4 regions of the Janthinobacterium sp. PLB04 genome follow, and region 1 is predicted to be linked to each of the others. Evidence: predicted binding sites of a transcription regulator. Region 1 holds the regulator's gene; each other region holds the start of a gene.
What was found. The regulator sigma-54, encoded in region 1, starts transcription at its own class of promoters, with help from an activator protein. The targets are predictions, from matches to a motif close to TGGCANGNAANCTGCTTT.
Positions count from the first base shown of each region.

Region 1 (7,776 bases):
ATTCAAGTCCGACAACCGCAGCTACCTGACGGTGGCCCTGGGCTGCACGGGCGGCCAGCACCGCTCCGTGTACATGGCGGAGCGGCTGGCGCAGTATTTCGGCCCCAACGAGCGCGTCGTCCTGCGCCACCGCGAACGCAGCTAATTAGTCGAGGTGGCGCAGGGGATGCGCCGCGGCTGGCCAGACGGGGGCAAAGAAGCGCGCCACCATGGCCGCATCGACGTCGTCCAGGTTGGCAGGGTTCCAGCGCGGTGCATTGTCCTTGTCGACCACCAGCGCGCGCACGCCCTCGAGCACTTCGCCATGTTCGAAATTATGACGTACCACCGTGCGCTCCAGGCGCAGGCAATCGGCCACGCCCAGGTGGGCGCCCCGCTGCAGCAATTCCAGGGTCACCGACATCATCAAGGGCGAACGCAGGCGCATGGCCGCCAGCGCCTTGGCCGCGAACGCGCTGTCATCCTGCGCCAGCGAGGCCATGATGGCGGCCACGGAAGGGGCGCTGAAATGGCGGTCCAGCGCCGCGCGCGCCGTGGCCAAGGGAGATACCCCCGCCTCGGCCTGGAAAGGCGCCGCCAGCGCCTTGATGGCCACCGGCAAGGCCTCGCCCCGCGTCGATTCGAACAGGTCCAGCAGCGCCCCCATCTGCGCCTCAGGCACGTAGACATCGGCCAGCCCCGTGTACAGGGCATCGGCCGCGTTGATCGTCAAGCCCGTCAAGCCCAGGTACAGGCCCAGCTGGCCGGCCAGGCGGGATAGAAAATAACTGCCGCCCACGTCCGGAAACAAGCCGATATTGACTTCCGGCATGGCCATGCGCGTGCGGCCCGTCACGATGCGCAGGCGGTTGCCCGGCCCGGCTTGCGCCACGCCCATGCCGCCGCCCATCACCACGCCATCCATCACGGCGATATACGGTTTCGGGTAGAAATGAATTAAATGATTTAAAGCATATTCTTCCGTAAAGAAATCTTCCAGCAAGGCACTGCCGCCTTGCGGCGTGGCCAGGCCCGCATCGTAAAAGAAACGGATGTCGCCGCCGGCGCACAGGGCTTTTTCACTGCTGGAGCGGATCACCACGGCATCCACCTGCGGATCGTCGCGCCAGGCCAGCAAGGCCGCGCTCAGGGCGCGCACCATCTCCAGCGACAGGGAATTCAAGGCTTTCGGACGGTCGAGCACGATATGGCCCGTGCGGTTGCGGATGGAAGTCTGGACGAAATCGCTCATGGCAGGCAGGAAAGAAGTGAAAGTGCAAACATTTTAGCCCCTGCGCGGCGAACATTGCGCTCAAAAGGTCCAGGCGCAAAAAAGGGCGCAAGATGTGCGCCCTTAGTTGATCACAACTGCTGGAAGCGGGTGGCCTTAGACGGCGACGACGGCTTCTTCCTCGGAGTTGTCTGGCAGATGCTTGATCGCCTCTTTACCGTGCCCTTGCACTTTGGTTTTGTATTTCATCACTTGCCTATCGAGCTTGTCGATCAGGGTATCGATCGCGGCGTACAGGTCGTGCGCCAAGCTTTCCACATAGACAGTCTTGCCGCTCAAACGCAGGTTGACTTCAGCCTTTTGACGTTTTTCTTTCTCTTTGAGGTTATCCACGGTCAGAATCACGGCGATATCGATGACTTGATCGAAATGACGTTTCACGCGCTCCAGCTTCGTTTGTACGTATTCACGGATGGCTGGTGTCACTTCGAGATGATGTCCGCTGATGGTGAGATTCATACACACTCCTAAAGATGATCGGGTTCGTGCGGTCCATCCTATCCGGCCCGCAGAGGAACCGAAAAAAACTTACAAACACTTACGCAGGCTCACTGGCGGAATTTTCAACGCTTCCCGGTATTTGGCAACAGTACGTCGCGCAATCACCATGCCTTGTTCCCCCAGCATGTCCGCAATCTTACTGTCGGATAAAGGATTTTTAGGGTCTTCTGCTCCTGTCAGTTGCACGATCAATGCCCGTATCGCCGTCGATGACGCTTCGCCCCCCGCTTCGGTGGCGACGTGGCTACCAAAGAAATATTTCAACTCGAACATGCCGTGCGGGGTCAGCATGTACTTTTGAGTTGTTACCCGCGAGATAGTACTCTCGTGTAAACCTAGTGTATCAGCTATTTCACGGAGCACAAGGGGACGCATGGCAACGGCCCCATGCGAGAAAAAGTTCTTTTGTCTTTCTACTATCGCCTGCGCCACGCGCAGGATCGTGTCGAAGCGCTGACGCATATTCTTGATCAGCCACTTGGCTTCCTGCAACTGTGCGCCCATGGCGCCCTCGCCCTTGCCCTGCTTGAGCAAGTTGGCGTACATGGCATTGACGCGCAGGCGCGGCATGACATCGTTGTTCAGCGTGACTTGCCAGCCATTGCGCGCGCGCTTGACGACGACGTCGGGCACCACGTAATCGGACACGTCCGAGGCGAACACGGCGCCCGGATGCGGATTGCACTGGCGAATCACCGTCTGCGCTTCGCGCAAGTCTTCATCGTCGCAATCGAGGGCTTTTTTCAGCTTGTTGAAATCGCGCTGGGCAAACCAGGCCAGGTGCTTTTCCACGATGACGAGGGCCATGCGGCGCGTCACCATGGCGATGTGCGGCAAGCGCTTGATTTGCAGCGCCAGGCATTCGGAAGCATTGCGCGCGCCCACGCCGGGCGGATCGAAACTTTGCAAGAGAGACAAGGCCGTGCGCATCTCGTCGGCGTCGATTTCCAGCTCTTCCGGCAGGCGCGCCAGGATGTCGTCGAGCGACTCTTCCAGGTAGCCATTGTCGTCGAGCGCGTCGATGATCAGCTCGACCAGCGCGCGGTCGCGCAATTCAAGCACCGTCACGCGCATCTGCTCCATCAAGTGTTCGCGCAGGGTGCAGTGATGGGCTTCGAGTTGCGGGCGCGAATCCTCGTCGTCGGGCGCCTTGCCGCGGCTCGCCTCGCTCCAGTCGCTGTCGCCGCCATCCGCAGCGGCCGGACCCTCGCCGGCATCGCCATCAAAGGTTTCCGCTTCGGCCGGCGCTGCGGGCGCTTCCTGGCCCGGCGGCTGGGGCGGCGCTTCGGCCGGCGCGGCCGTGGAACTCAAGGCGCCATCGGACAGCAGGCGCAGCGAACGGTCGAGCGGATCATCGAGGCGTTCGAGCAAGGGATTGTCCGTCAGCAGTTGCTCTAGTTCCTGGTGCAATTCCAAGGTAGACAATTGCAACAGGCGTATCGATTGCTGCAACTGCGGCGTCAGTGCCAGGTGCTGCGAAGTGCGCAGCTGCAATGATTGTTTCATTGGCTTACATGCGGAAGTGTTCGCCCAGATAGACCCGGCGTACCGACTCGTTCGCGATGATGTCGTCGGGGCGTCCCGACGCCAGTACCGAGCCCTGGTTGATGATGTAGGCACGGTCGCAGATACCCAGCGTCTCGCGCACATTATGATCGGTGATCAGCACGCCGATATTGCGCTCCTTCAAGAAACGCACGATGCGCTGGATCTCGATCACGGCGATCGGATCGACGCCGGCGAACGGTTCGTCGAGCAGCACGAAACGGGGATCGGTGGCCAGCGCGCGGGCGATTTCCACGCGGCGGCGCTCACCGCCCGACAGGGACAGGGCCTGGTTCTCGCGCAGCTTTTCAATCTGCAAGTCGGCCAGCAATTTATCCAGGCGCACCTCGATCTCGGCCTTCGTCAGCGGACGGCCTTCGACGGTCTGGATTTCCAGCACGGCGCGGATATTGTCTTCCACCGTCAGCTTGCGGAAGACGGACGCTTCCTGCGGCAGGTAGGACAGGCCCATCTGCGCGCGGCGGTGGATCGGCAGGCTGGAGATGTCCACGCCGCTGATATCGATGCTGCCGCCATCGGACGGCACCAGGCCGACGATCATGTAGAACGAGGTGGTCTTGCCGGCGCCGTTCGGGCCCAGCAAACCCACCACTTCGCCGCATTCGACTTGCAGCGAGACATCATGCACGACTTGCCGCTTGCCATAGGTTTTTTGCAGCCCGCGAACGATCAGGGTGCTGCCGCAACGAGTATTGTCCATTATTTCTTTCCTGGCGCAGGCGTGGCCGGCGCTTTCTCCGCCGCCGGTGCCTTGGTTTTCGGCTGGATCACCATGCGCACGCTGCCGCCATCCGGGGTGCTGGTGCCGCTGTTGGAATTTTCCATCGCAAACACTTCCTTGCGGCTGTCATACGAGATGAAGGCGCCATTGGCCACGTCGGTCACTTTCGTGCCTTCCAGGCGCGTCAGCTTGGCCCTGGAAAACAGTTTCACCACTTCCGTCTTGTTGTCGTATTCCACGCGCTCCGCTTCGCCTTCCACCCACAGGTCGCCCGCGCCATCGCGCTTCTGGCGGAAGGTGGCGAGCTTGCCGGGATCGGCCCAGAAGGTAATGAACTGGTAGCCTTGCGGATCTTCCGTGATCACGGCGCGGCCCGCCTTCATGGTCAGGGTCCCCTTGACCAGCACGACGTCGCCCGTCAGGGTGCGTACCTGCTTGATGTCATCGACGTGGCCACTGCGTGCCGTGATGACGGCTTCCTTCTCGGAATCGGCCTTCTCGGCATGCGCCACGCCCATGATGGCCAGGGAAAATACGGTCAACAGCAAGATGTTCTTCATAGTATGGTTTCCTTGTTTCATTCTGTCATTTTGCCGCCGCGGCCGGGCGCGGTTTCGGCGGGAGGACCATGCGCAGCGCATTCTGCACTTCCACCACGCCGGTGGCGTTATTCGCTTTCATGCCGATGCCATTGAGACGCGAGGTGCCCGTCAGGATATCGACAGGCACGTCCGTTTCCATTCTTTCCTCATCCGGGAACACCGTCAGCGCTTCCGTCTTGACTGTCAGGTTCTGCGCCTTCGGACTGGCCACGCGGTCGATCACGACATTGCGGTGCAGTTGCAGCCGGGTATTGTCCTGGTCGATATGCGCCAGTTCCGCATTCATGTTCATCGGTGGCATGCCTGGCGTGAGCTTGCGCACGAAGGGCCGGTCGATATCGGACGAATCGTCCAGCGGATAATGCGTGAGCTTGGTGCCCGACACGATATAGCTGGGTTTTCCCGTCAAGTCCATGCGCACCATGCTGAAATTGGTAATGAAATAGTCGGGCTCATCCAGATGCTTGCTGGCCGTGATGTCCTGGCTATTCTTGTTCATCACCTCGAGCAGCCAAAAGCTGCCCAGCGCGACAACAACCGCGCCCAGCACGGTAAAAATCATGCGCCAGCGATGGGCGCCTCCTGGCTTACGCATAGGGCTTCACTCTTTCAAATGTCACTGGCGAGGCGGCGCGCCTCACTCCAGGAACGGCGCCATGACGCGCGCATAATTGTCCTGGGCACGCAGCAGGAATTCGCAGATCTCGCGCACCGCGCCGCGGCCACCGCCGGCCTGCGTCACATGGTGGGCCAGGCCCTGCACTTCCGGGCGTCCGCCCGGCACGCTGACGGCAAAGCCGACGCGTTTCAGGATGGGCGCATCGATGACGTCGTCACCGATATAGCCGCATTGCTCTTCTGTCAAGCCCGTCAGCGCCAGCAGTTCGCGAAACGGCGTCAGCTTGTCGTGGCCGCCCTGGTGCACGTGAGTAATGCCCAGGTCTTGCGCGCGGCGCGCCGTGATGGCCGAGCGGCGCGCGCTGATGATGGCCGTCTGCACGCCCGATTCCTGCAGCAGCTTGATGCCCAGGCCATCATACACATTAAACGTTTTCATCATCTCGCCGTCCGGGCCGAAATGCAGGCTGCCGTCGGTGAGCACGCCATCGACGTCAAAGATCATCAGTTTGACCTTGGCAGCGCGTGCCAGGTTGTCCGCGACGCTATCCATCAGATCACCTTCGCTTGCGTCAGATCATGGATATGCAGCGCGCCCACCAGTTTGCCGTCAGCATCGACGACCAGCATCTGGTTGATGCGGAACTGCTCCATCACGGCCACGGCGTCCACGGCCAGGCGTTCGGGCGCGATGCTGCGCGGCTGCGCATGCATGACGTCGCGGATCGCCACTTGCGTGAAATCCTGCACGCGCTCGAACATGCGGCGCAAGTCGCCATCCGTAAACACGCCCACGGGGCGGTTGTCCGCGTCGACGATGGCCGTCATGCCCATGCCTTTCTTCGTCATTTCTTCCAGCGCCTGCAGCAAGGAAGCCTGCACAGGCACTTTCGGCACGCGTTCGCCGCTGCGCATGACGTCATGCACGTGCGTGAGCAGGCGACGGCCCAGGGCGCCGCCCGGGTGCGAGCGGGCGAAATCTTCTTCCTTGAAGCCGCGCAAGTCGAGCAAGGCCACGGCCAGCGCGTCGCCCAGGGCCAGGGTGACGGTGGTGCTGGCCGTCGGCGCCAGGTTCAGCGGACAGGCTTCTTTCTCAACAGAAATATCCAGGTGCACGTCAGCCAGCTGGGCCAGGCTCGAATTCGGCTTGCCCGTCATGGAAATCAGCACGCCACCCATGCGCTTGACGACGGGCATGATGGCCATCAGTTCCGACGATTCGCCGGAGTACGATATGGCAATAAAAGCATCTTCCGAGGTGACCATGCCCAGGTCGCCATGGGCTGCTTCGGCCGGATGCACGAACAGGGCCGGCGTGCCGGTGGAAGCGAGGGTGGCGGCAATCTTGCGCGCGATATGGCCGGATTTGCCGATGCCGGAGACGACGACTCTTCCTTTGCATTGCAACAACATCGCCACGGCGCGGCCCACGCTGTCGTCCGTGGCCAGGCGCGCGTGCAGCGCAACGATGGCGTCGGACTCGATCTGCAAGGTGGTGCGGGCCAGCGCGACGGCGCGCTCGGTCGTCGCTTGCATGTCAATTCGATCAAAAGCTTTCAGCATTGTTTTTTCATGGGTTACACTCATGCCCAAAGTATAAACGAATTAGGAAAGCAAAAAACTTGCCAGTCACAACAAACAACGATTTCCATTGACCGCACCGGGCAACCCATGTTTTCCTCGCTTGAACTGACCCTGATGTTACTCGGCAGCGCCGTGCTGGGCGTGGTCGCTTTCAGAATGTTGCATTTGCCGCCCATGCTGGGCTACCTGGCCGTCGGCATCGTCATCGGCCCCCACGCGCTGGGCCTGGCGGCGGAAAACGAGGCCAGCCACACTCTGGCCGAATTCGGCGTCGTCTTCCTGATGTTTTCCATCGGGCTCGAGTTTTCCCTGCCCAAGTTCCTCGCCATGCGGCGCATCGTCTTCGGCCTTGGCATGGCGCAGGTGGTCACCACCATCATCGCCACCGTCTTCTTCGGCTGGTTCGTCGGACATTACCTATCCGCCTACATCCACCTGAGCTGGCAAGCCGCCTTCGCCTTGGGCGGCGCGCTGGCCATGTCGTCGACGGCCATCGTCTCGAAAATGCTCACGGAACGGCTGGAACTCGAAAGCGAACACGGCCGCAAGATCATCGGCATTCTGCTGTTCCAGGACCTGGCCGTCGTGCCGCTGCTGATCTTGATTCCCGCCCTCACGCGCGATTCGGACAACTTGGCCGAAACCCTGGCCTGGGCCGGCGGCAAGGCCCTGGTGGTGCTGATCTTGCTGCTTTTCATCGGCCAGAAGCTGGTGCGCGGCTGGCTGACCATCGTCGCCAAGCGCCGCTCGCAAGAGTTGTTCATGCTCAACCTGCTCCTGATTACCCTGGGCGCGGCCTGGATCACGGAACGGGCCGGACTGTCGCTGGCCCTGGGAGCGTTTGTTGCCGGCATGCTCATTTCCGAGACGGAATTCAAGCATCAGGTGGAAGAGGATATCAAGCCCTTCCGCGA
Region 1 is NZ_CP088968.1:811,210-818,985, reverse strand. It holds gene rapZ (RNase adapter RapZ) at 1-145, shown strand, start outside; gene LSO07_RS03515 (enoyl-CoA hydratase/isomerase family protein) at 146-1,231, opposite strand; gene hpf (ribosome hibernation-promoting factor, HPF/YfiA family) at 1,367-1,729, opposite strand; gene LSO07_RS03505 (RNA polymerase factor sigma-54) at 1,799-3,277, opposite strand; gene lptB (LPS export ABC transporter ATP-binding protein) at 3,282-4,037, opposite strand; gene lptA (lipopolysaccharide transport periplasmic protein LptA) at 4,037-4,618, opposite strand; gene lptC (LPS export ABC transporter periplasmic protein LptC) at 4,644-5,255, opposite strand; gene LSO07_RS03485 (KdsC family phosphatase) at 5,298-5,831, opposite strand; gene LSO07_RS03480 (KpsF/GutQ family sugar-phosphate isomerase) at 5,831-6,865, opposite strand; gene LSO07_RS03475 (monovalent cation:proton antiporter family protein) at 6,950-7,776, shown strand, end outside.

Region 2 (7,776 bases), 530 kb from region 1:
CTGTACAAGCTGACGCCGAACGTCAACGTCTACGCCAGTGCCGCGCGCGGTTTCGAAGCGCCTACGTTGAACGAACTGTTTTACTCGGGCACGGGCGGCGGCTTCAATTTCAACTTGAAACCAGCGACCAGCACCAACCTGGAAGCCGGTATCAAAGCCAGGATCAATAACAATACGCACGTCAACGCGGCCGTGTTCCAGATCAAGACCAACGACGAACTGGTGGTCGACAAGTCCAGCGGCGGGCGCACCAGCTATCGCAATGCAGGCAAGACCTTGCGCCAGGGCATGGAAGTATCGCTGGACTCGAACCTGCCATATGGCTTCACGACAAAATTGGCGCTGACCAGCCTGCACGCCGTGTATGACCAGGCGTTTGGCGGCGTGCGCGAAGGCAGCCGCTTGCCGGGCGTGCCCAGCGCCAACTTGTTTGCGGAACTGGCCTGGAAAGATACACTCGACCGTTTTGGCGCAGCGCTGGAAAGCGTGGCCAGCAACCAGGTCTATGCGGAAGACAGCAACAGCGAAAAACCGGCACCCGGCTATACGGTGTTCAATGCGCGCTTCAACGCCAAACAAACCGCGGGGAATTGGCGCTTCAAGGAGTTTGCCCGCCTGAACAATCTTTTCGACAAGACCTACGTGGGTTCCGTCATCGTCGGCGACAGCAACAAGCGCTACTATGAAGCGGCGCCGGGACGCAACTGGTTGCTGGGCGTCAGCGCCCAATATAGTTTCTAAAAATAAAAAGCCCGCGCATCGATCGATGCACGGGCTTTTCAACTCAAGCACGCTACGTCAGGGCCGTGCTTCCTTCACGCCATATTTTTCAAAGATGGCTTTCAATTCACCGCTGGCCGCCATCTCGTTCATGGCCGCCTGCAGCAACTTTGCCACGTCGAGCTGCTGGCGGCTGACGGCCAGGCCCACGGCCCAGCCGGCACGCGGCAAGCGGGCGAACGCCACTTCGCTCATGGGGAAAGCGGGATCGCTTTTCAGCACCGATTCGATCTCCGAACGGTTGGCCAGCACGGCATCGAGTTGCCCTGCCTGCAATTGCTGCAAGGCTTCGGCGGCCGTGTCGAAGATGCGCACGTCGTCGCGGTACTTGCCATTGTCTTCGCCCAGCATCAGCATGGCCGCGATCGATACTTTTTCCACGCCGATGCGCTTGCCGGCCAGCGAAGCGACGCCATCGAATTGCGGCACGGCTTGCGCGCTGCGCGCCAGACGCACGGTTTCCACGTAATACGGCGCGAAGATCTCGACCTTGTCGTTATCCGCCATCAACTTCTTGTCGACCGGCACATGCAGCATCACATCGGCGGGACCATAACCAAGGTAATGCCCCTTCCACACCATATTGCGCAAATCGTCGTTGAGATTTTCGCCAGCGGGAAATGGCAGCAAGCTCAGTTTCAAACCCAGCTTTTTCGCCAGCGCTTCGGCGATGTCGATATCGATGCCCGCCCCCTTGTCGGAAAACGGCGCGAACTCGTTATACACAGCCACTTTCAGGCTGCCCGACTGCTGCACTTTTTGCCAGTCGGCGCGCGCCGGCGCGGCTGCGCACAGCGCCAGGCAGGCGAGCGAGATCATCGCGCGCGCGCCCCGGAATTGAAATGAACGCATGGGACTCCTTTGTGATCAGTTCGACTTAATTCGACTCGCGGCGAGTTTCCAGATAGGTCTTGATGGCCCACATGGCTTCCTGGTTGAACACGCCTTCGAACGGCGGCATGTACACAGCGCCATTGCGCACCTTACCGTGGCGTATGGTGGTCAGGTAGTAATTGTCCGTCTCCTTGTAGCACGCCTGTTTCTTTGTCTCATTCTTGATACCGAAGCAATCGCGGTCCAGCTGGCGCAAGTCCGGCGCGATGCCGCCCGAGATGGCTTCGATGCCGTGGCAGCGGGCGCAATTCTGGTTGTAGGCCGAGGTGCCCACCGTCAAGGCCAGCTTGTTGCCCCGATACGGGTTTTGTTCGAGCCACTTGTCGCCCACCTTGGGCAAGCCCGTGGTATCGACGCCTTGCGGCGTGACATTGCCGTGCGCATAGGCATGCGGCAAGGTCAGCAGGGAAGTGAGGGCAACGGCGCCGGCCGCCGCCACGCCGAGCAGGGTACGAATGGAATAGGTCATGCTGGTCTCCTTGGTTTTTTTAGTGAATATCCAAGAAGAGCAAATGCCATGCCATGCGTCTATGCCCCACATCCAGCCGCCCATGTATCAATTTGGAACAGCTGCAACACGTAGTTGTGTCAGCGCGCGCCTCAGGCGGCGGCCACCTTGCAGATGCTGCTCCGCTCCTGCTGCGCGAAAGTGATACGCACGGGTAAAAACCGGGCAATCACCTCGGCATTCGTCAGCGCATGCTGCGAGACCTTGTTGCAACTGAAGGTACCGCCGCCGGCCAGCGCCATGGGCAGCAAGAGCTGGTCGGCCAGGTGCTCGCCGACGGCCGCGTCCGTCTTGAGATAGGCACGCACCTCGTTCAACAGGCGCTTGGCCACCGATTCGGCCAGCAAGGACTTTTCACCGAAAGAAGTAAACACTTCCGTGACATGCTCATGCTCGAGCGTCAGCAACAAGACATTGCCCGGTCCCTGCTCCGCCGGCAAGCCGACGAGGCGCAACTGCTTGCCGCTCCAGCCCATGCCCCCGGCGACGCGCTCGAGTTCGCGCTGCGCCACCTGCACATGCACGCCCGCCACCACGCTTTCCGCATACCCCGCCTTCCGTTCGCCGCGCTGCAGCAGTTGAATCGGCTGCAAGCGCTGGCACGGTTGCACGGTGGCCATCACCTCGCCGCCGCCCGCAGGATGAAAGCCGTAGCGTTGCAGCGTCATATCCACCTCGGCCCCCATCTGTTCCAGGACACGGCCATATGCGCGCTGCAGGAAATGCACGGGCGGTGCCATGGCATTGTGCGTGCCGCCACTGATGCGCACGGTGGACGGCCCATCCGCATGCAGCAGGGCCGGCAACAGGGTTTGCAATACCAGAGTGCAACTGCCCGCGCTGCCGATGGCAAAGCGGTAGTCGCCGCCGCGCAGGGGACCAGGCACGAATTCCAGGCTCGAGGCGCGCAGCGCCACCGGCGTCGTGCGCGCCCCGCAGATGGCGGTTGCCGCCTGCACAGCCAGCAAATGCTGGCGCAGCAAGCCGGGCTTTTCCCGCCCCGCGCGAATGTTAATCAGCCGAAACGGTTGCCCCGTGATCATCGACAGGCTCAGCGCCGAACGCAAAATCTGTCCGCCGCCTTCGCCTTGCGCACCATCTATTTCTATCATCTCTGTTTTCTCTCTATTATCCTTTGACGCAGACGACCTGCTTCAAGATATGCACCACATCGACCAGCTCGCGCTGCGCCAGCATCACCGCATCGATATCCTTGTAAGCCATCGGGATTTCATCGATCACGTTTTCATCCTTGCGGCATTCCACGCCTTGCGTGGCTCGGATCTGGTCATCCAGGTTGAAGCGCCGCTTCGCTTCCGTGCGGCTCATCGTGCGTCCCGCACCGTGGCTGCAGCTATGGAAACTCTCCGCATTGCCTTTACCGCGCACGATAAAGCTCTTCGCCCCCATGGAACCGGGAATGATCCCCAGCTCGCCGGCGCGGGCCGACACAGCACCTTTGCGCGTGACCAGCACATCCTTGCCGAAGTGGTGCTCTTTCTGTACATAGTTATGGTGGCAGTTGACGGCTTCCACGTGCGTCTGGAACGGTTTATGGATGACCGTGCGCACGGCGGCGATCAAGTTCTGCATCATCACTTCGCGGTTGTTGCGGGCGAAACGCTGCGCCCAGCCCACCGCCTCCACGTAATCGTCGTAATGCTGCGTTCCTTCGGCCAGGTAAGCCAGATCCTGGTCGGGCAGGTTGATGAAGTGGGTGCGCATATCCTGCTTGGCCAGTTCGATGAAATGCGTGCCGATGGCATTGCCCACGCCGCGCGAACCGGAATGCAGCATGAACCATACGGAACCCTGTTCATCGAGACAAACTTCGACGAAGTGGTTACCGCTGCCCAAAGTCCCCAGGTGGCGATAATTGTTCGTGTTCTTCAGCTTTGGCGTTTTCAGGCAGATCGCATCGAATTCATCCTTCAATTGCAGCCACGCGGCATCGACCACCGAAGGCGGCGTATGCCAGGAACCCTCATCGCGGCCGCGGTGTCCGCGCGTCTTTGGCGACATCCCGTGCGGAATGGCGCGTTCGATGGCGCTGCGCAGCGGCCCCAGATTATCGGGCAAATCATTCGCCGTCAGCGTGGTTTTCGCCGCCATCATGCCGCAACCGATATCCACGCCCACCGCCGCAGGAATCACGGCGCCCAGGGTGGGAATCACGCTGCCGATGGTCGACCCTTTACCCAGGTGGACGTCGGGCATGACGGCGATGTGCTTGTAAATGAACGGCAGGGTCGCCGTGTTGCGCAATTGCTTTTTGGCCGCTTCTTCGACGGGCACGCCACGTGTCCACATTTTGACGGGACGGCTGCCTTCGGTATGCAGGACTTCGTATTCTTCTTTTTTCATCGCTTCTCTCATTTTCTATTGTAATCAGTACGACAACCCGACAAGGAGGGACAGGATTTTCTGGCGGCGTACTGCGCGCGCCAGGCCGGTTTGACGCGGCTGATCGATGTAATCCTGTCTGCATTCGGGGCACTGCGGCGCATGACAAGTCTGGACAGGACGTCTCTTATGTAGTCTTGTCCGCATTCATGCGCTTTACTTCAACAACCGGTTGCCGCGATATCGATGGCGGCGATTTCTCCCACCCAGTGGGCGGGGTCCAGCTGGCCGGCGGCAAAGGCGGCGATGATCTTGAAGACGTCATCGGAAAAACCGCCGATATTCAGGATATCCTCGCATTCCATCGCCTGCGTCGTGGCATGCGGCGCAATATCGATGCACACCAGTTTCGCCTGCGGATTGCGCTGCTTGAACACCTTCCATTGTCCCATCGTCGCCGTGGCGCCGCTGTGTTTCGCGTCGATCCACGATTCGTTATCGGACACATAAATCACCAGGTCGGCCAGCTCCTTCTTGCTGTTCATGCGCATCAGCGGTGCGCTGCAATTGGTGCCGCCGCCACCGATGGCCGCCAGCCTGGCCGCGTTGCTCATCACGCTGTCATCCGCAGCCAGCCCGCACTGGACGACGCTGTGCTCGAACGGCAGCAGCATCGCATCCGGATTCTTGCGCAGCATGGCCGCCGCCACCAGCGCCGCCACATCGATGCAGCGCACGCTCGACGTGGCGCTGCCGCGAAAACCGCTGACGGGCGACGACATCGAGCCAGAGACGTCTGGGCACACCACCACCCTGCCAGCGATCCGCGGCACGTTCAGCAGCGCTATTTCCAGCGCCGCTTCCAGCGCATCGCGCACGATGGCCGGCACGCTCTCGTCGGCCGCCAGGTACGCCGACAGCAGCTGGTACGGAAACACCCGTGCCCGGCTAATCGCCTCGGGATCGCGCAGCTTGGCAGCGATCAATTCCGGCATGCCGGCTATCGCATACACGCCGTGACGCCCAAAGGTGTTCAGATTCATGCGCACCATTTGCCAGCTGCCCTGGCGGGCGATCTGCGCCCAATCCTGCGCGCTCAAGGACAGCGCCGTCAGCATCTGGAACGGTACGTCCGGTATCGCTTGCGAAGGATCCGCCTTGTAGGCCTCGAACGCGGCCAGCGCCGGCGGCAGCGCCTTGGCATCGTAGGGCTTGCCGATCAGCCAGGCAAAGAATGCCTCCCGCCACGCTTCCTGCGGTTTCGGATGCACCATCTTCACCACGTCGGCCAGCGAAGGCGCATTGCCCACGGCGGCGGCCAGCAAGGCCTGTTCCGAAGCGGTGTTCAGCCATGCCTGCACGAGCTTTTTCGGACGCGATCCCAGCGACTTGCGTCCCACGGCGCCGGAGCGCATGATCTGCACAAAGTTGCGCAGCATCTTGCCGTTGTTGATGACACGCCGGAATGCCGGTGCGAATTGCGCAGCGCCCTGCCCCGCCAGCACGGCCACCAGCAAGGCCGGCATGTCTTTCATGTAGCCCCGTTCGCGGCAGTACACGGCCGTCTGCGCAATGAAGGCGGGGTCGACCGCCTGGCACAGCTCGAGTACTGTTGCCAGCTGCGCTTCGGCGCTGGCATAAAACGTCGTGTTCAGGCAGCCGGTGGCCGCGTATTGCGCCAGCTGATGCCGGGGCGTCAGCGCATAGGCTGGCGCGCCTTCCGCATTGCGCGCCAAGGCCGCTGGCAAGGTTTCTGTCTGTTGCGCGCTCTGGAATAACTGGGCGTTGGCCATTTTTCGTCCCTCTCTGCTCTCTACGTTTATCTCGTTGGTATCTCCTCTATTGCAAGCGCTGTGCCAGCTTTCAATAATTCCTCAAAAATTTTCATAACCAATTGATTTCATTAAGTAATATTTCCACGCAAGCTGTGCACTGAAAATATCCCTGTCATGGCGATTTGGAATACAATTATCTTTTAAGATAAATTTTTATCTCACATATGCAAGCAAAACGCACCGTCGTTATCGGTTTTCTCGGCACGCAGCTCGACAACGGCAGGGGAGCGGCACGCTGGGAAAAATGGCGTCCCAGCATCGCCCTGACCCAGCACGAGGACAAGATCATCGACCGCTTCGAGTTGCTGTACGCGGGCAGCCAGTTCGACAACCTGGTGCGCCAGGTGTCGCAGGATATCGCCAGCGTCTCGCCTGAAACCAGACTGATCGCCCATGAACTGCCTATCAGCGATGCCTGGGACTTCGAGAATGTGTATGGCGCGCTCTATGATTTTGCCAACAGCTACCCCTTCGATCCGGACAAGGAAGACTATTGGATCCACATCACCACCGGCAGCCACGTGGTGCAGATCTGCATGTTCCTGATGACGGAAGCGCGCTATTTCCCCGGCCGCCTCGTGCAAACGTCGCCGCCAAAGCGCCAGGGCGCCGGCAATCCCGGCAGCTACGCGCTGATCGACCTCGATCTGTCGCGCTACGACCAGATCGCCCAGCGTTTTACGCGCGAACAGGCCGAAGGCGTGGCCTTCCTGAAGTCCGGCATCGCCACGCGCAATGCCAAGTTCAACGGCATGATCGATGAAATCGAGCGCGTCGCCATCAAGTCAAAAGCCCCCATGCTGTTGATGGGGCCGACCGGTGCCGGCAAATCCGTCCTCGCGCGCCGCGTGTATGAGCTGAAAAAATCGCGCCATCAGATCGATGGCAAGTTCATCGACCTCAATTGCGCCACCCTGCATGGCGATGGTGCAGCCTCCACCTTGTTCGGGCATATCAAGGGTTCCTTCACGGGGGCTGGCTCGGACCGGCCAGGCTTGCTGCGCAGCGCGCACAAGGGACTGCTGTTTCTCGATGAAATCGGTGAACTGGGGCTCGACGAACAGGCGATGCTGCTGAAAGCCATCGAAGAAAAGCGCTTTTTCCCCGTCGGTGCCGATACGGAGGTGCAGAGCGACTTCCAGCTGATCGCCGGCACCAACCGAGATTTGGGCATAGAAGTGGCGGCCGGCCGCTTCCGCGAAGACCTGTATGCGCGCATCAATCTGTGGACATACGAATTGCCGGGCCTGGCGCAGCGCCCGGAAGATATCGAGCCGAACCTGGAATACCTACTGACGCAATACAGCGCGGAGACGGGCGAACGAGTGCGCTTCAACAAGGAGGCACACGAGCGTTTCATGCGTTTCGCCACCCTGCCCAGCTCGGCATGGAAGGGTAATTTCCGCGACCTGTCCG
Region 2 is NZ_CP088968.1:1,345,395-1,353,170, reverse strand. It holds gene LSO07_RS05940 (TonB-dependent receptor family protein) at 1-741, shown strand, start outside; gene LSO07_RS05935 (substrate-binding periplasmic protein) at 799-1,632, opposite strand; gene pedF (cytochrome c-550 PedF) at 1,658-2,143, opposite strand; gene rtcA (RNA 3'-terminal phosphate cyclase) at 2,275-3,294, opposite strand; gene LSO07_RS05920 (RtcB family protein) at 3,311-4,546, opposite strand; gene LSO07_RS05915 (vWA domain-containing protein) at 4,747-6,318, opposite strand; gene rtcR (RNA repair transcriptional activator RtcR) at 6,525-7,776, shown strand, end outside.
Region 2: the regulator sigma-54 is predicted to act here: its motif matches at 2,180-2,197, upstream of pedF (cytochrome c-550 PedF).

Region 3 (7,776 bases), 2.7 Mb from region 1:
CCGAATCGTAGTCGCGTCCGATGGCCAGGCGGCAATACGCATCCGTCATCAGGCGCGCATGCGTGACATCGATGCTGACCCAGCCCGCGAAATCCGTGTCTTCCGTCCAGGCGTCGACCCAGGCATGGCTGGCCGCGTGGCCCGTCGTGCCCGGATCGATATAGCCGGAGACATAGCGGGCCGGGATGCCCCAGGCGTGGCAGCAGGCGAGGAACAGATGGGCGTGGTCCTGGCACACGCCGCGCCCCAGCGCCAGGGCGTCACCAGCCGTGGTGGTGACCATGGTGGCGCCGCTTTCATAGGCCACCTTGCCGACGATGTGCTCGGCCAGGCGCAGCAAGTGGCCCGTGCCCGCCGTCACGCGCCGGTCCGGCAGGCTGGCGGCGCTCAGCTCGAGGATGGCGGGATTGGCCTGCGTCAGGGGTGTCGGCATGGTAAACAGCAGCGGCGACAAGGTATCGACCAGGTTCAGCCGTCCCTTGTGCGGGTAGATGGTTTCCACCACGCCATGCGCTACCAGGCTCAGGGAGTGATGGCTGCCGTTGATCGTCAACATGTGCGACAGATTGCCGTAGGCATCCGTGTAGGCGTGGCACTGGCCCGGCGTCGTGATTTGCCAGGACAGGGCCCGCTGCTGCGGCTCGATACGCGGCGTCAGGTGCAGCTGCTGGATGGTGTAGGCCAGCGGCGCACTGTAGGCGTAATGGGTTTCGTGGCGGATGGTGAGCTGCATCAGGCCGCCAAGGGAACGAGGAAATCGCGGCTGACCCGGTTGCCCAGGTCATAGATGTTTTCCAGAAATTCCGTCAATGTATGGTGCAAGCCCGCCTTCATGATGTCGTCGATATGGCCGAATTTCAGCTCCGCATGCAGTTTGCCAGCGAAACGCTCCGTATCAGCGGACACATCGTTGCGAATATGCTTGAGGTTTTCCACCACGTCATCCATGCAGGCCAAAAGCGACCTGGGCATGTCGCCGCGCAGCATCAGCAATTCCGCCACCCGCGCCGGGGTGATGACGTCGCGGTACACCTTGCGGTAGATCTCGAAGCCGGAAACGGAGCGCAGCAGCGCCGCCCAGTAGTAAAAGTCGCGCTGCGTGATGTCTTTCGACGTGTCGCGCGCGCCGTGGAACTTCACGTCGAGGATGCGCGCCGTGTTGTCGGCCCGCTCGAGGAAGGTGCCGAGGCGGATGAAATGGATGGCCTCGTCCTTGAGCATGGTGCCCAGGGTCACGCCGCGCGACAGGTGCGAGCGGTATTTGACCCATTCGAAGAACTGGCTGGGGTCCGTTTCCAGCAGATTGCTTTTCAGACGCTTCTGCATGTCGAGCCAGGTGGCGTTCTGGATTTCCCACACTTCCGTCGTCAAGGTGCCGCGCACGGCGCGGGCGTTTTCGCGCGCGCCCGTCAGGCAGGCGAGGATGGACGACGGGTTGTTCGGATCGCGCACCATGAAGTCAAGCACGTCGCGCGTATGGAAGCGGCCATATTTGTGGTCGTACGCGCTTTGCAGCTCGGAAATGCCCAAGGTGGCGCGCCAGCCCTGTTCCGCATCCTGCTCGGACTGGGGCAGCATCGAGGTTTGCATGTTGACGTCGAGCATGCGCGCCGTGTTTTCCGCCCGCTCCGTGTAGCGGGCCATCCAGAACAAATGATCGGCGGTGCGGCTCAGCATGCTTTTTCTCCTGCAAACACGGATGTTGGTTCCAGTACCCAGGTATCCTTGGTGCCGCCCCCTTGCGAGGAGTTGACCACCAGCGAGCCTTCGCCCAGCGCCACGCGGGTCAGGCCGCCGGGCACCATGGAAATCGTCTTGCCGGACAGCACGAATGGACGCAAATCGATGTGGCGCGGCGCAATGCCGGCCTCGACATACGTGGGACAGGCGGACAGGGCGAGCGTGGGCTGGGCGATGTAGCCGCCCGGATTGGCCAGCAGGCGCTGGCGGAAATCCTCGATCTGCGCCAGGCTGGACGCCGGCCCCACCAGCATGCCGTAGCCGCCCGCGCCATGCACTTCCTTGACGACGAGTTTCGCCAGGTTCGCCAGCACATACGACAAATCGGCGCTCTTGCGGCACTGATACGTCGGCACGTTGTTGAGTATCGGCTCTTGCGACAGATAAAACTTGATCATGTCGGGTACGAACGGGTAGATCGACTTGTCGTCGGCCACGCCCGTGCCGATGGCGTTCGCCAGCGTTACCCGCCCGGCGCGGTAGACGGACAGCAGGCCCGGCACGCCCAGCGACGAGTCCGAGCGGAAGGCCAGCGGATCGAGGAAATCGTCGTCCACCCGGCGGTAGATCACGTCGACGCGCTTGGGCCCGCGCGTGGTGCGCATGTACACCGAGTTGTCGTTGACAAACAGATCCTTGCCTTCGACCAGTTCCACGCCCATTTGCTGGGCCAAAAACGCGTGCTCGAAGTAGGCGGAGTTGTACATGCCGGGCGTCATGACGACAACCGTCGGGTCATCCACGCCCATGGGCGCGACGGAGCGCAGGTTGTCGAGCAGCATGTCCGGGTAATGGTCGACGGGGGCGATGCGGTTGCGGGCGAACAGTTCCGGGAACAAGCGCATCATCATCTTGCGGTCTTCCAGCATGTAGGACACGCCGGACGGCACCCGCAGATTGTCTTCCAGCACATAGAATTCGCCCTGGCCGGCGCGCACGATGTCGACGCCGGCGATGTGGGCGTAAATGTCGGAGGCGACGGAAATACCCTGCATTTCCGGGCGGTACTGGGCATTCTTGTAGATTTGCTCGGCGGGGATGATGCCCGCCTTGATGATGTTTTGCTCATGATAAATATCATGGATGAACATGTTCAAGGCTTGCACGCGCTGTACCAGGCCCGTCTGCATCTGCGCCCATTCCGTGGCGGGGATGATGCGCGGGATGGTGTCGAACGGAATCAGGCGTTCCGTGCCGGCATCGTCGCCGTACACGGCGAACGTGATGCCGACCCGGCGGAACGTCAGGTCGGCTTCGGCCCGCTTGCGGGCGATGGTCTCGGGGGATTGCTGCTCCAGCCAGTTGCTGAATTCACGATAGTGTTCACGTACCTTACTGTCCGTCCCCACTTCATTTGCAGTCATTTCATTGAAAAAATTTGCCATGTTGTGATTTCCCTTGAGCCGTGTCTATGCATAGCTCAGCAGGAAGCGTGCCAACAAGGCGGGCGTGAACAGGTGTAAATATGACCACTTTTGTGGCGTCGCGCCATTGCTTGCACCAATTCGGTGCGCTAGGCGTCACTCTTGGGGACGTCGGCGGGCTGGACGAAGGGGCGGCAATCGACGGGAACGTCGAAGATGAAGCTGGTGCCTGTCTCGGCCGCGCTGTCGACGGCGATGCTGCCGCCGTGGCTTTCGGCCACGCTCTGCACGAAGGGCAGGCCGATACCCCAGCCTGGCGCGGGGCTGTCGTTCTCGCGGCGCAGGTAGTCAAAGATGCGTTCGGCCTGTTCCGGCGCGATGGGCCGCCCGCTATTGTGGACGGTGACGATCAGGCGTTCGTGGGTCGCTTCCACGTGCACGCTGATAGGCGCGTCGTCGCCATACTTGAGCGCATTGCCGAGCAGGTTTTCCAGTGCGCGCCGCAGCGAGTTCTCGCACCACCAGCCGATGACGGATTGCCCGCTGACCTGGCATTTTCCCGGCCGCTGCAAGTTGACCTGGCTGGCCACGGCGTGCACCAGCGGCAGCACATCGAATTGGCTCAGCACCAGTGGCAACTGCTGGCCCTGGTGGTAGCTGAGGCCATCGAGCAATTCCTCGATCATGCTGTCGAGCCGCTTGCTGTGCTCGACAATCTTGTGCGCCAGCAATGTCACCCGTTCCGGGTCGACTGGCCTGAGCAGCAGCTGGGCGCTGGTGCTGATCACGGCCAGGGGATTGCGCATGTCGTGCGACAGGCCTGCCGCGATGCGGCGCCGGAAGCCTTCGTGCATGCTGGTAAATTCGCGTATCGATTCGCGGATGCCCGAGTCGATCGACACATTGATCACCTGCCAATCCTTGCTGCGCAGGGTGATGCCGGACTCATGCGCGGTGGCGGCGAAGCAGTCGCGGAAGATCTGGTATTCCTGGATCACCTGTTCCGGGCCGTAATTGGTCATGCGCGCCCGTTCATTGCCATGCACGGCGGGCACGTTGCTGTTGCTGGCGGCGTTTTCGCGCGGGTGGCCCGGGGTGAGGGCTTCGGCCAGGTTGTCGAAAAAGGCGGGCAAGGTATTGATGAGTATGGGCGTGAGCAACTGGTCGGCGCCGCGCACCTTGGCGCGCACGCGCTGTTCCCAGGCGCTGAGGACGGCGTCGCGCATGGCAAAGATGCGCTGCGCGCGCTGCAATGGCTGGCGTGCGCTGGCCTGGCGACCCGCGTGATGATCCGTGGCAATACTCACCTGGACTCCTGACTGCAATGACTATGCTTGCGATAGTATGCGCCAATTCAGCCGCCGGGGAAACGCCTTATTGTCCAGTATCGGCCTGCCGCAGGGCCGCATCGAGGCGGGAAAGCGAGGCAGACCATTCGGCCAGCGAAAAGTTCTGTGGATCATCATGACCATTCGCAAACCCTGTATCGATGACGGCATGGAAGGCGGGGATCAGCCACGTGCCCCTGCGCACGCTGGCGGCGATATACAGCAGGGCAAGCCGCTCGTATTGCGGAGGCGTAAAGCCGGGATCGGGCGCCAGGCCATCGTTACCCTTGCCGCCGCCGGGCACGGAGTTGCGCGGCTGCACCAGTTCCACGTGCAGGAACAGGCCCGTCAGCGACGGCTTGTCCTTTTCCAGCTTGCTGGCGTAGCTGGCCGTGGCAAAGTCGCGCACCTGCAAGGAGCCGCCCACGCGATTCACGTAGACATGGCCTTTCGGGCCGCCGCCCAGCGCCGGATTGCGCAAGCTGAAGTCGTTGAAGTCCCAGCTCGCATCGTTGATGTGGCCGGGAATGGCGTCAAGCAGGAAATTCGGGTAGCTGGTGTCGTGGATGACGAAATAGCGGGCCATGGGCGCGGCCAGCCGGCCCACGGCGCGCGACAGGGGGGCGTCGACGGCGCCGCCCACGTCTGCCTCGGCGATGCCTTGTTCCGCCAGCCAGGCGCGCAAGCGGGCCGGGGCGATGCCCGTGCGCTGGCCGATGCGATCGGCAAGGAAGTTCGGCAGCGGCGCACTCTCGCCCAGCCGCGCATACAGTTTGACGGGGCGCAGCAAACACGTGGCTTGCGCCAATGCATCGCCCTTGAAGCCGCTTTTCCAGGCAGCATACGGGCAGGCGGCTTGCTTTTGGGCCGCGGCAGGCAGGGACAGGCAAAGCAAAAGCAGCAGGGCAGGGAATCGTTTCATGCGGCATTGTCGCCGAAGCGCGCCTTGCGGCACAGGCGCGCACGCGGAAAAAAAGCTGCCCGAGGGCAGCTTTTCAAAGTAGGACAGGGGCGCGGTCTTTAAAATGCCACGCTGGCCGACACGACCACGGTGCGCGGCGCGGCCAGGACCAGCGAGCCGATGTTGAAGGACGACACGGCCGAGGACCAGTAATTGCGGTCCGTCACGTTGTCCACGCGGGCGCGCAAGGTCACGTCACGGCCCGCCACTTGCGTCAGGTAGCGCGCGCCGATGTCGAGGCGGGTCCACGATGGCAGTTGCTTGGTGTTGGCCTGGTCCGCATACTGCGTCGAGGTGTAGATGGTGCGGGCGTTCAGGGTCAGGCCTGGCGCGCCCGGCACGTCCCATTCGCCGCCCACGCTCATCTGCGTTTCCGGTGCGCCGATGGGTTTCTTGCCATTATTCGCGGCCACGTCGGTATTGCTGAGCTTTGCATCGAGCCAGGTCAAGCCGCCCAGCAGGCGCACGCCTTGCATCGGCGTGCCGAAAATCGACAGTTCCAGGCCACGGTTGCGCTGCTCGCCATCGAGTTCGGCCCGCTTGCCGACCACGGCCAGCAACGGTTTGGCCGTGCTGAACAGGGCGGCGCTCATGCCCAGCTTGCCGCCGTCATACTTGACGCCGATTTCCTTTTGCTTCGATTTGTACGGCGCAAACACGTCGCCCATGTTGTCGACGTTGAGCTGCTGGCCGTTTTCCACGTACGTTCCCGTGGCCGCTGGGCCCTTGACCAGTGCTTCGATGTAGTTGGCGTACAGCGACACGTTCTGGTTCGCCTTGAAGACGATGCCAGCCACGGGCGTCGTGGCGCTCTCGTCATAGGCCTTGCCTTGCAGCGCCGAGGTGTTGTAGTCGTAGCCGGCATCCTTGATCTGCTGGCGGCGCAAGCCCACGGTCAGCAGCAGCTTGTCGTCCAGGAAGGCCATGGTGTCGGCCAGGGCATAGCTGTTGAGGATGGTTTTCTGGGTGATGCGCGGGTCGCTCATGATGCCGCCCGTGTAGGGCGTTGGCGGCGGGGTCACGCTGATTGGCGCATAAATGTTGGTGGCAAACTTGTCGCCGATCGCATAGGCGTTCTTCGCTTCATTCCAGTGCCCGGACCAGCTGGCCACCAGGGTGTGCTTGACGGCGCCCGTAACGAGCTTGCCGCGAATGCCCAGTTCGCCCGTGCGGATTTCCTGCTTGCGGGCATTGTCGAAGCGCGACACCGTGGCGTCGCCATTGATCGAGGTCAACGAAGGCTCGGCCAGGCTGTTGGCTTCCTTGGCCGAACGGGAGCCAAATGCGGCCCAGGCCACGACATCCTTGGCCAGGTCCACTTCGGCGCGCGCCGTGCCGAACACATCGTGTTCCTTCGAATAGCTCCATGGCTGGGCAAAGTTCTTCGAGGCATCGGGCGCGGATGGCAGCACGGCCACGCTGCCAATGGCGACGGACGGGCGCGGCGATGTCAGGTTGAAATTCTGGTAGCCGGCATCGGCCGACAGGCGATAGCCGCGGCCGCGGTAGTCGAGGCCCAGCGAGAACATGCCCACGTCGTGGTCTTCGCGCCTGATGCTGGTCTCGCCCTGGCGCTTGGCGGCGTTGACGCGCACGCCGAATTCCTGGTTTGCGCCAAAGCGGCGCGCCACGTCGATGGCCGCATAGACGTGGCCGCCCGATTCCACGCCCACCGTCAATTCCGTCAGCGGCGTGTTGCCGGCGCGCTTGGGCATCAGGTTGATGGCGCCGCCGATGCCGCTGCCGCCAGGCGCCGCGCCGTTCAGGAAGGCGCTGGCGCCCCGGAACACTTCCACGCGCTCGAGCAGTTCCGGCGACACATATTGACGGGGCAGCACGCCGTACAGGCCGTTATACGCCACATCGTCCGAATCGAGGGCGAAGCCGCGGATCACATACACTTCCTGGAAATTGCCATAGCCGCGCGACATGCGCACGGCCGGATCGCTCTGCAGCAGATCGCCCACGCTGCGCGCTTGTTGGTCGGCAATGAATTGCTGCGTGTAACTGGTGCCGCCGAATGGCGAATCCATCATGTCCACGGCACCAAGAATGCCCATGCGCCCGCCGCGCGCCACCTGGCCGCCCGCATACGCCTTCGACAAGCCTTCCGCCGACGCATCGGCGGACGCATTGACCACCACCGTCGGCATGCTTTGCGCGTCGCCGGCCGTCATGGCGGGAGCGGTTTGGGCTTGGGCGGCGGCGCTGGCCAGCAGGAAAGCGGCCAGGGCGAACGGGGTAGGGACGAGGTGGAAGGTGCGCATGGTGTTGTTTGGATATTAATGAGAATGATTATCATTATATTCCAGCGTGGCGCGCTGCGTGGAAAAGTGTGAGAAAGTGATAAAAAAGTCGCCATTTGTACAACAGCCGGCATGCC
Region 3 is NZ_CP088968.1:3,472,922-3,480,697, forward strand. It holds gene LSO07_RS15330 (transglutaminase family protein) at 1-733, opposite strand, end outside; gene LSO07_RS15335 (alpha-E domain-containing protein) at 733-1,677, opposite strand; gene LSO07_RS15340 (circularly permuted type 2 ATP-grasp protein) at 1,671-3,125, opposite strand; gene LSO07_RS15345 (sensor histidine kinase) at 3,254-4,411, opposite strand; gene LSO07_RS15350 (hypothetical protein) at 4,479-5,354, opposite strand; gene LSO07_RS15355 (TonB-dependent receptor) at 5,453-7,660, opposite strand.
Region 3: the regulator sigma-54 is predicted to act here: its motif matches at 3,161-3,178, upstream of LSO07_RS15340 (circularly permuted type 2 ATP-grasp protein).

Region 4 (7,776 bases), 540 kb from region 1:
TCGAGTCCCGCGCCGGGACTGCCGACAAACAAGGTTTCCACATCCTTATTGCTCCAGCGTACGTGCTGGATCAAGCCCTGCTTTAACATTTGTGCGACATCAAGTTTTTCGAACATGTCCATGCGGATGCGGGCAATCTGGTCCGGGTCGCGCCCTTGCGCAAATCCCAGCTTTTTGCGCGACACTTTCAAGGCCGAGGCCAGCACGCTTTGGTTGATGATGCGCACGGAAGCCGTGGCCTTCGACACGCCATCGATATCGGCGTGCGTGGCATCTGGCGCGCGTTTCTTTCTGGCATCGATGGCGATATTCTGTTTCAGCGACAAGCCCTGGTACTGCTTGACGAACTGAAACAGCGGTGCCTCTCCCAGGCCATCGAGAAACACGGGTTCATGCTGCGACAGCACGGCGACGTCCAAAAAACTCCCTTGCGGATTGATGGCGATCAGCAGATTGACGGGCACGCCGGAAAAGCCGGGAATGGGCGCCAGGTCCACGGATTCAAACACGTAGCCGATCAGCTCGGTGGCCGTGGCGTTTTGCTTGAACAGGGGCCAGACGGGCAAGTCGGTCTCCTTGTCGCCCACGACGATGGGAGCAGGAAAGCGCCGTGCCAGCTCGGCCTTGGTGAGCACGCCCGCCCACGCCTGTCCCAGAATAAACAGGAATAGCCAGCATGCTATGAACAACCGCATTGTCCTCATGCACTACGCTCCGTGCGGCGCCTTGTCGCAAGGCGCCGCGTTCATTAATTAGAAGAAAATAATGCCGCCCAGGGACACGCCATTCATCTTCGCTTCGCCACCCGTAAAGCCTTTCGAGCGCGTCTGGCCCAGCTCGCCCACCAGGGTGATCGCGCTGTTGAGCGAGTAGTACGCCCCCAGGGTCAAGTTGGCATTCGACTTCAAGCCGCCCGTGCCGGCCGTGTTGTCGTCGTTCTTGCTGATGCCGTAGGACAAGCCCAGTTTCAGCTTGTCCGTCGTCTTGTACGTGCCTTGCAACAGCCAGTTCTTCGACTTGGTATCGCCCTGGTCCGCATCGGACAAGATGCCCAGCCCCTTGCCGCCCTGGAAGTTGAGCAGCACGCCGGCCGGCCCCATCTGGTAGGAGCCGCCCACTTCCACGCCGCGCATGGTCAGGTCATCGACACCTGCGGTTTTCGAGGTGAACTTTTGCGACTTCACGCCCAGCCAGGCTTTCAAGCCGTCCTGCACATACGTCAGTTGCGCCTGCACTTGCGGGCTCGACTTCGATGAATACGTCGAGCCTGCAACAATCGGCGTATCGGAGACGGGGCTGACCAGCGCCACGTCGACGCCAACGCCGCCCGACTTCGGCGTGCTGTACATGATCTGGCCATAGTTGCCCAGATAGGTATAGCCGGCGCCGATATGGCCCAAGGTCACCCTGCCCCGCTGCGTCGCCTGCACCGGTGCGCCCGAACCCAACAAGGTCATGTCCGACAAAATCGCATTCGCGCCGAAGATGCCATAGTCGCGGCCCAGCTTGAAGGTACCCATGTGCTCATTGCCAAACGTAAAGAAGGCCTGGCGCACATCGACCACGCTGTTCTGGCTGATGGCGCTGTCCGTGGCCGTCGAGTTGTAGATGCCGATCAAGGCTTTCACGTCGTACTCGCCCAGGCGCGAGCTTGCCGAGGTGATCAAGCCATTCGGCAGCAAGCCGTTGCCGATGGTCGTGCGGTCCTTTTCTCCGCCGCAACCGAGCGCCTGCCCGCCCAGCGCCAGCCCGCCCACCGCATCGCCCGAACACGACACTTGCGTGTAATAGGCGTTGACGATGCCGCCCACCGACACGGTCCAGTCGCCAGCCTTGATATCGACGGCTTGTGCCTGCCCCACCGCTGCGATTGTCATGACACCCAGGCTCCCCAGCTTGCTCAATGTGTTCATTTGTTCTCCTCTTTCTTCTCTGTTTTTAGTGTGCACACCAGTGATTGATGTACCTCAAGCGTTGGCAATAAGCGTGCCCAGCACGGCTCAGAGGGAGAAAGAGAAAAAGCGTAGTTAACGTGTGCAGCAGCGGATCAATCGCCACTGACAGTGTTCATTTTTTGACCGCAAGCAGGCGTATCGGGCATCCAGGTAAACAAAAAACTGACGGCCTGGGCCGTCAGCAAAAAGAAAACATCCGGCGGACAGGGAGACACCCATCCGTGTGGCCCGGATGTTTCACCCCGTTACTTCGACGCCAGCTTGAAGACCCACACGGAACCGCCCTGTTCCAGGAAGTTGACCTTCTTCGCCACTTCGCCGCCCCACAGCGGCACCGCGCCCCCCCAGCCGGAAACGACAGCCACGTATTGCGTATCGCCATCCTGCCAGGTGACGGGCGGCGCCACGACGCCGGAGCCCGTCTGGAATTTCCACAGCTCCTTGCCCGTCTTCGCATCGACGGCTTTCAGGAAGCCTTCCGGCGTGCCGTAGAACACCAGGTTGCCGGCCGTACTCATCACGCCACCCCACAGCGGCGCGTTGTTCTTGATTTCCCAGACGATCTTGCCCGTCTTCGGATCGATGGCGCGCATGGCGCCGATGTAGTCGTCAAACAGGGGCTTGATGGTGAAACCGGCACCGAGGAAAGCGCCGCCCTTCTTGTAGCTGATCGGCTCGTTCCAGATATCCATGCCCCATTCGTTCGCGGGCACGTAGAACAGCCTGGTTTGCGGCGAGTACGCCATCGGCATCTGGTTTTTGGCGCCGAGGAAAGCGGGCGCGGCAAACACGGTCGTGCCCTTCTTGCCCTCTTCGCCCTTGGTCGGGTCGCCAGGGCGGCCGGCGGCAATGAAATTCGGCCGGCCCGTCTTCAGGTCGATGCTGCTGGCCCAGGTGATTTTCTTCACAAACGGAAAGGCGTTCTGCAGCTTGCCATTGGCCGCATCGATGACATAGAAGAAACCGTTGCGGTCGGCCTTGCCGCCGTAGCGCTTGCCATCCATGTCGAAAGTGACGAATTCGTTGGCGCCATCGAAATCCCAGGCATCGTTCGGCGTGTTTTGATACGCCCACTTGATCTGCCCCGTTTTCACATCCAGCGCCACGGTGGATGATGAGTACAGGTTGTCGCCGGGACGCAAGTGGCTGTTCCACGGCGCCGGGTTGCCGGTGCCAAAATACGCGAGCTTGGTTTGCGGATCGTAGGTGCCACCCATCCACGTCGAGGCGCCGCCCGTTTTCCACAGGTCGCCCGGCCACGTCTTGTTCACGGTACCGGACACGCCGTTGTCGATGGCCTTGCCATCCTTGTCATAGCGGTGGCCCATATGGCCCTCTACCGTCGGACGGCTCCACACGAGGTCGCCCGTCATCGGGTTGCGCGCTTCGACCCGGCCCACGATGCCAAATTCCCCGCCCGACACACCCGTCAGCAACAAGCCTTCGGCGATCAGCGGCGCGGCCGTCATCGAGTAGCCGGCCGCGTAGTCATCCACTTTCTCCTTCCAGACGATCTTGCCCGTATTCTGGTCCAGCGCCACCAGGTAGGCGTCGAGCGTGCCGAAGATCACCAGGTTGCCGTACAGGGCGGCACCGCGGTTGACCACGTCGCAGCATGGCATGATGCCGTCTGGCAAGCGATGCTCATACTTCCACAGCTTGGCGCCCGTTTTCAAGTCGACGGCAAAGATGCGCGAATACGATGCCGTGACGAACATCTTGCCGTTGTGAATCAGCGGCTGCGATTCCTGGCCCCGCTGCTTTTCGCCGCCGAACGAAAACGACCAGGCCGGCACCAGCTTGGTCACGGTCTTGTCATTGATCTGCGTCAACGGCGAATAGCGCTGGCCCTGCATGCCCATGCCAAACGACAGGACGCTGGCCGGATTCTTCGCCGTGCTGTCGAGCATGGCATTGGTGACATTGCCCACGTCGGCCGCCTGGGCCAGCGATGCCAAACCCAAACCGATGAGTATCCCCATGATTTTTTTCTGCACAATCATCTCCCTCTGTTTTATTAGTATGTGTGTATCAAGTCTTGCGGTGCTCATGCGGCTGGGCATGCAACAGCGCGCACTCTTCATCGGTGAACAGGCGCGAGCGCGTCAGGAAGCGCTTGCCCGTGCCGTTGTCGAGTGAAAACATGCCGCCATTGCCGTCGACCACATCGATAATCAACTGGGTATGCTCCCAGTACTCGAATTGCTCGAGTCCCATGTAGAACGGTGTGCCATTCAAATTGCCGAGATAGATATCGGTGTCGCTGACATCGAACTCGCCCAGCGCATAGCACATGGGCGCGCTGCCGTCGCAGCATCCGCCCGACTGGAAAAACATCAGCGGGCCGTGACGCTGGCGCAATTTGTCCATCATTTCCAGCGCCGCATCGGTGGCGACCACCCGGGCAATTGCTGCACTCATGGCATCCCTTTCTGCACGCCGCGCCTAGCTAAGGGCGCGGCGCCTGTTGCCGATTTAGAAGAAGCCCAGCGCTTTCGGGCTATAGCTCACCAGCAAGTTCTTCGTTTGCTGGTAGTGATCGAGCATCATCTTATGGTTTTCGCGGCCGATACCCGATTGCTTGTAGCCGCCGAACGCGGCGTGGGCCGGATACAGGTGGTAGCAATTGGTCCACACGCGGCCCGCCTGGATCGCGCGTCCCATGCGGAAGGCGCGCGAACCGTCACGCGTCCACAGGCCGGCGCCCAGGCCGTACAAGGTATCGTTTGCAATCGCCAGCGCGTCGGCCTCATCCTTGAAGGTGGTCACGGACACGACGGGTCCGAAGATCTCTTCCTGGAAGATGCGCATCTTGTTATGCCCCTTGAACACGGTCGGACGCACGTAGTAGCCGCCTTCCAAGTCGCCCGCCTGCGTGTTGCGCTCGCCGCCGGCCAGCACTTCCGCGCCTTCCTGGCGGCCGATGTCGAGGTAGGACAGGATTTTTTCCAGCTGCTCCTGCGAAGCCTGCGCGCCGATCATGGTGGACGAGTCAAGCGGGTTGCCCTGCTTGATGGCGGCCACGCGCTTCAAGGCACGTTCGATGAATTTCTCGTAGATCGATTCCTGGATCAGCACGCGCGATGGGCAGGTGCACACTTCGCCCTGGTTCAGCGCGAACATGGCAAAACCCTCCAGGCACTTGTCGAAATAGTCATCGTCGGCATCCATCACGTCTTCAAAGAAGATGTTCGGCGACTTGCCGCCCAGCTCCAGAGTGACGGGAATCAGGTTTTGCGCGGCATAGCCCATGATCAGACGGCCCGTGCCCGTTTCGCCCGTAAAGGCGATCTTGGCGATGCGCTTGCTCGAGGCCAGCGGTTTACCCGCTTCCAGGCCGAAACCGTTGATGATGTTCAGCACGCCCGGCGGCAGCAGGTCGCCGATCAGCTCGATCAACACCATGATGGATGCCGGGGTCTGCTCGGCCGGTTTGAGCACCACGCAATTGCCGGCGGCCAGGGCTGGCGCCAGTTTCCACACGGCCATCAGAATCGGGAAATTCCACGGAATGATCTGCCCCACGACGCCCAGCGGCTCATGGTAGTGGTAGGCATAGGTTTCCGCATCGATTTGCGCGACGGAACCTTCCTGCGCGCGGATACAACCGGCGAAGTAACGGAAATGGTCGATGGCCAGTGGAATGTCGGCATTCATCGTTTCGCGGATCGGCTTGCCGTTATCGATGGTTTCCGCCGTGGCGATCAGGCTCAGGTTCTGTTCGATGCGGTCGGCGATGCGGTTCAGGATATTGGCGCGCTCGGCCGGCGAAGTCTTGCCCCATGCCTCCTTGGCGGCGTGCGCGGCATCCAGCGCCAGCTCGACGTCTTCCGTCGTGGAACGGGCGATTTCGCAAAACGGCAATCCTGTGATCGGCGTGATGTTAGGAAAGTATTCACCTTTTACTGGTGCAACGAATTTGCCGCCGATGTAATTGTCATAGCGTTGTTTGAAGGGATTGGCTACGCCCAGTTTGCTGATGTCTGCGAGATTCATGTCGTCCTCTATCGGGTTAATTAGAATGGAATTACTTAATTAAAATCAAACGTCCTGGTACAGATGGGGTGAGTACACGGAGTCTTCCGCAAATGCCGTGCCAGCTCGCCATCCCACTACAAACTTAGCCGGTTTTATCCCTGTTACAAGGGCGCGACATCAAACCCGGCACGTTTTTCAGCGCAGGCCACCTGCTTGGGTGGGGACGTGGGCCTGTTTGCATTTTGAACAAGGTGAAGACGTCCTGTTCCAATCCGGGCCAGCCCTGCGGCATCTCCCCTGCGCCGCTGCACAATGGAACAGGTGTACCAGACTGGAACACCTGCGCCTGTGCCACCAAGGAATCAACGAATCACCACGCCCCAGGGCAATTCGCCCACGGCAATATCGGCCACCTTGCGCGCGCTGGCCGTGTCGATGACGGACACACTGTTCGAACGGCCATTGGCCACGTACAGCTTGGCGCCGTCGGGCGTGATGGCCATGTTCCACGGGCGCTTGCCGACGGCAATCGTGGCCGTCACTTGATTGCTGGCCGTGTCGATCACCATCACCGTGCCGTCCGTGCCATTCGAGACATACACTTGCTTGCCATCGGGATGGACCACGATGCCATTCGCATTCTCGCCCGCTGGAATGGTGGCAATCGCCTTGCGCGCGGCCATGTCGATCACGTAGACGGCATTGACCAGTTCGCACGCCACATAGGCGCGGTCCGAGTCCGGGCTGAAACCGATGCCGCGCGGACGCAGTCCCACGGCGATGGACGCGACCTGGCGGCGTTGCGCCACATCAATGACATCGACTTGCTCCGCCTCTTCCGCACTGACCAGCAGCCAGCGTCCATCCGGGCTGAAGACGGCATGTTCCGGATTGCGTCCCTGCACTTTGATATCGGCGAGCAAGGTAGCTGTCTGGCCATCGAGCAAGGCCACGCTATTGCTTTCCTCGACGGCCACTGCCACGTAATGACCGTCCCGGGAAGCGCTGACGCCTTCGGGCGATTTGCCCAGCGCCACCGTGCGCACGGGCGCGCCGCCCGCGTTATCGATCAGCAACAAGGCACTGCTGGCGGCATCCGTGACAAACAATTGCCGTCCGGTGGGGTCGGCGGCAATGCCGCGCGGCCGCTTGCCTGCCGCGATTTGACGCACCACCTGGTCGGTCGCCGTGTCGATCACGCTCAAGGTGCCCGACTTTTCATTGGGAACATAGGCAAAGGGAGCGGCCTGGAGGGCGGTGCTGGCGAGCGCCGGCAACAGCCAGCAAACCTGGCGCAAGCACGAGAAGAAGTTGGGCATAATCACCTTTTCAATGGCAAAACACAGGAAAAGCGCGCGGCATCGGCGCATCTGCCCATTGCTGTATGCAAACGCCGTGCCACTGATACGCGTATAATTTCAGCCCACCAATGGAGACATGGCAGGCATATTGCTTGATACACCTACGCAGACCTGTACCGCGCACGCGATCAAGCAGGCTTTTATTCACATTGGAGAATCCGCATGCAGCACCGTTTCCGCCTGAACACCATCGCCAGCCTGTTTGTCGCCGGCAGCGCCACCCTCGCCCCCCACGTCTTTGCCGCCGAGTCAGCTGACCTGGCCGCCGGACAACTGATGGATACGGTGGTCATCAGCGGCAGCCGCATCGCCCATCCCAGCCAGGAAGTGCCGGCCTCGATCGACGTGGTCGACAGCGCCCGCATCCAGGATGGCCAAATCCGCGTCAACGCGTCGGAAGCGCTGGCCGCCGTGCCGGGCCTGGTGGCGCAAAACCGCCAGAACTATGCGCAAGACTTGCAGATCTCGTCGCGCGGCTTCGG
Region 4 is NZ_CP088968.1:1,354,249-1,362,024, reverse strand. It holds gene LSO07_RS05970 (4Fe-4S binding protein) at 1-695, opposite strand, end outside; gene LSO07_RS05965 (porin) at 753-1,913, opposite strand; gene LSO07_RS05960 (PQQ-dependent methanol/ethanol family dehydrogenase) at 2,201-3,937, opposite strand; gene LSO07_RS05955 (DUF779 domain-containing protein) at 3,987-4,376, opposite strand; gene adh (aldehyde dehydrogenase) at 4,431-5,951, opposite strand; gene LSO07_RS05945 (beta-propeller fold lactonase family protein) at 6,296-7,252, opposite strand; gene LSO07_RS05940 (TonB-dependent receptor family protein) at 7,457-7,776, shown strand, end outside.
Region 4: the regulator sigma-54 is predicted to act here: its motif matches at 6,037-6,054, upstream of adh (aldehyde dehydrogenase).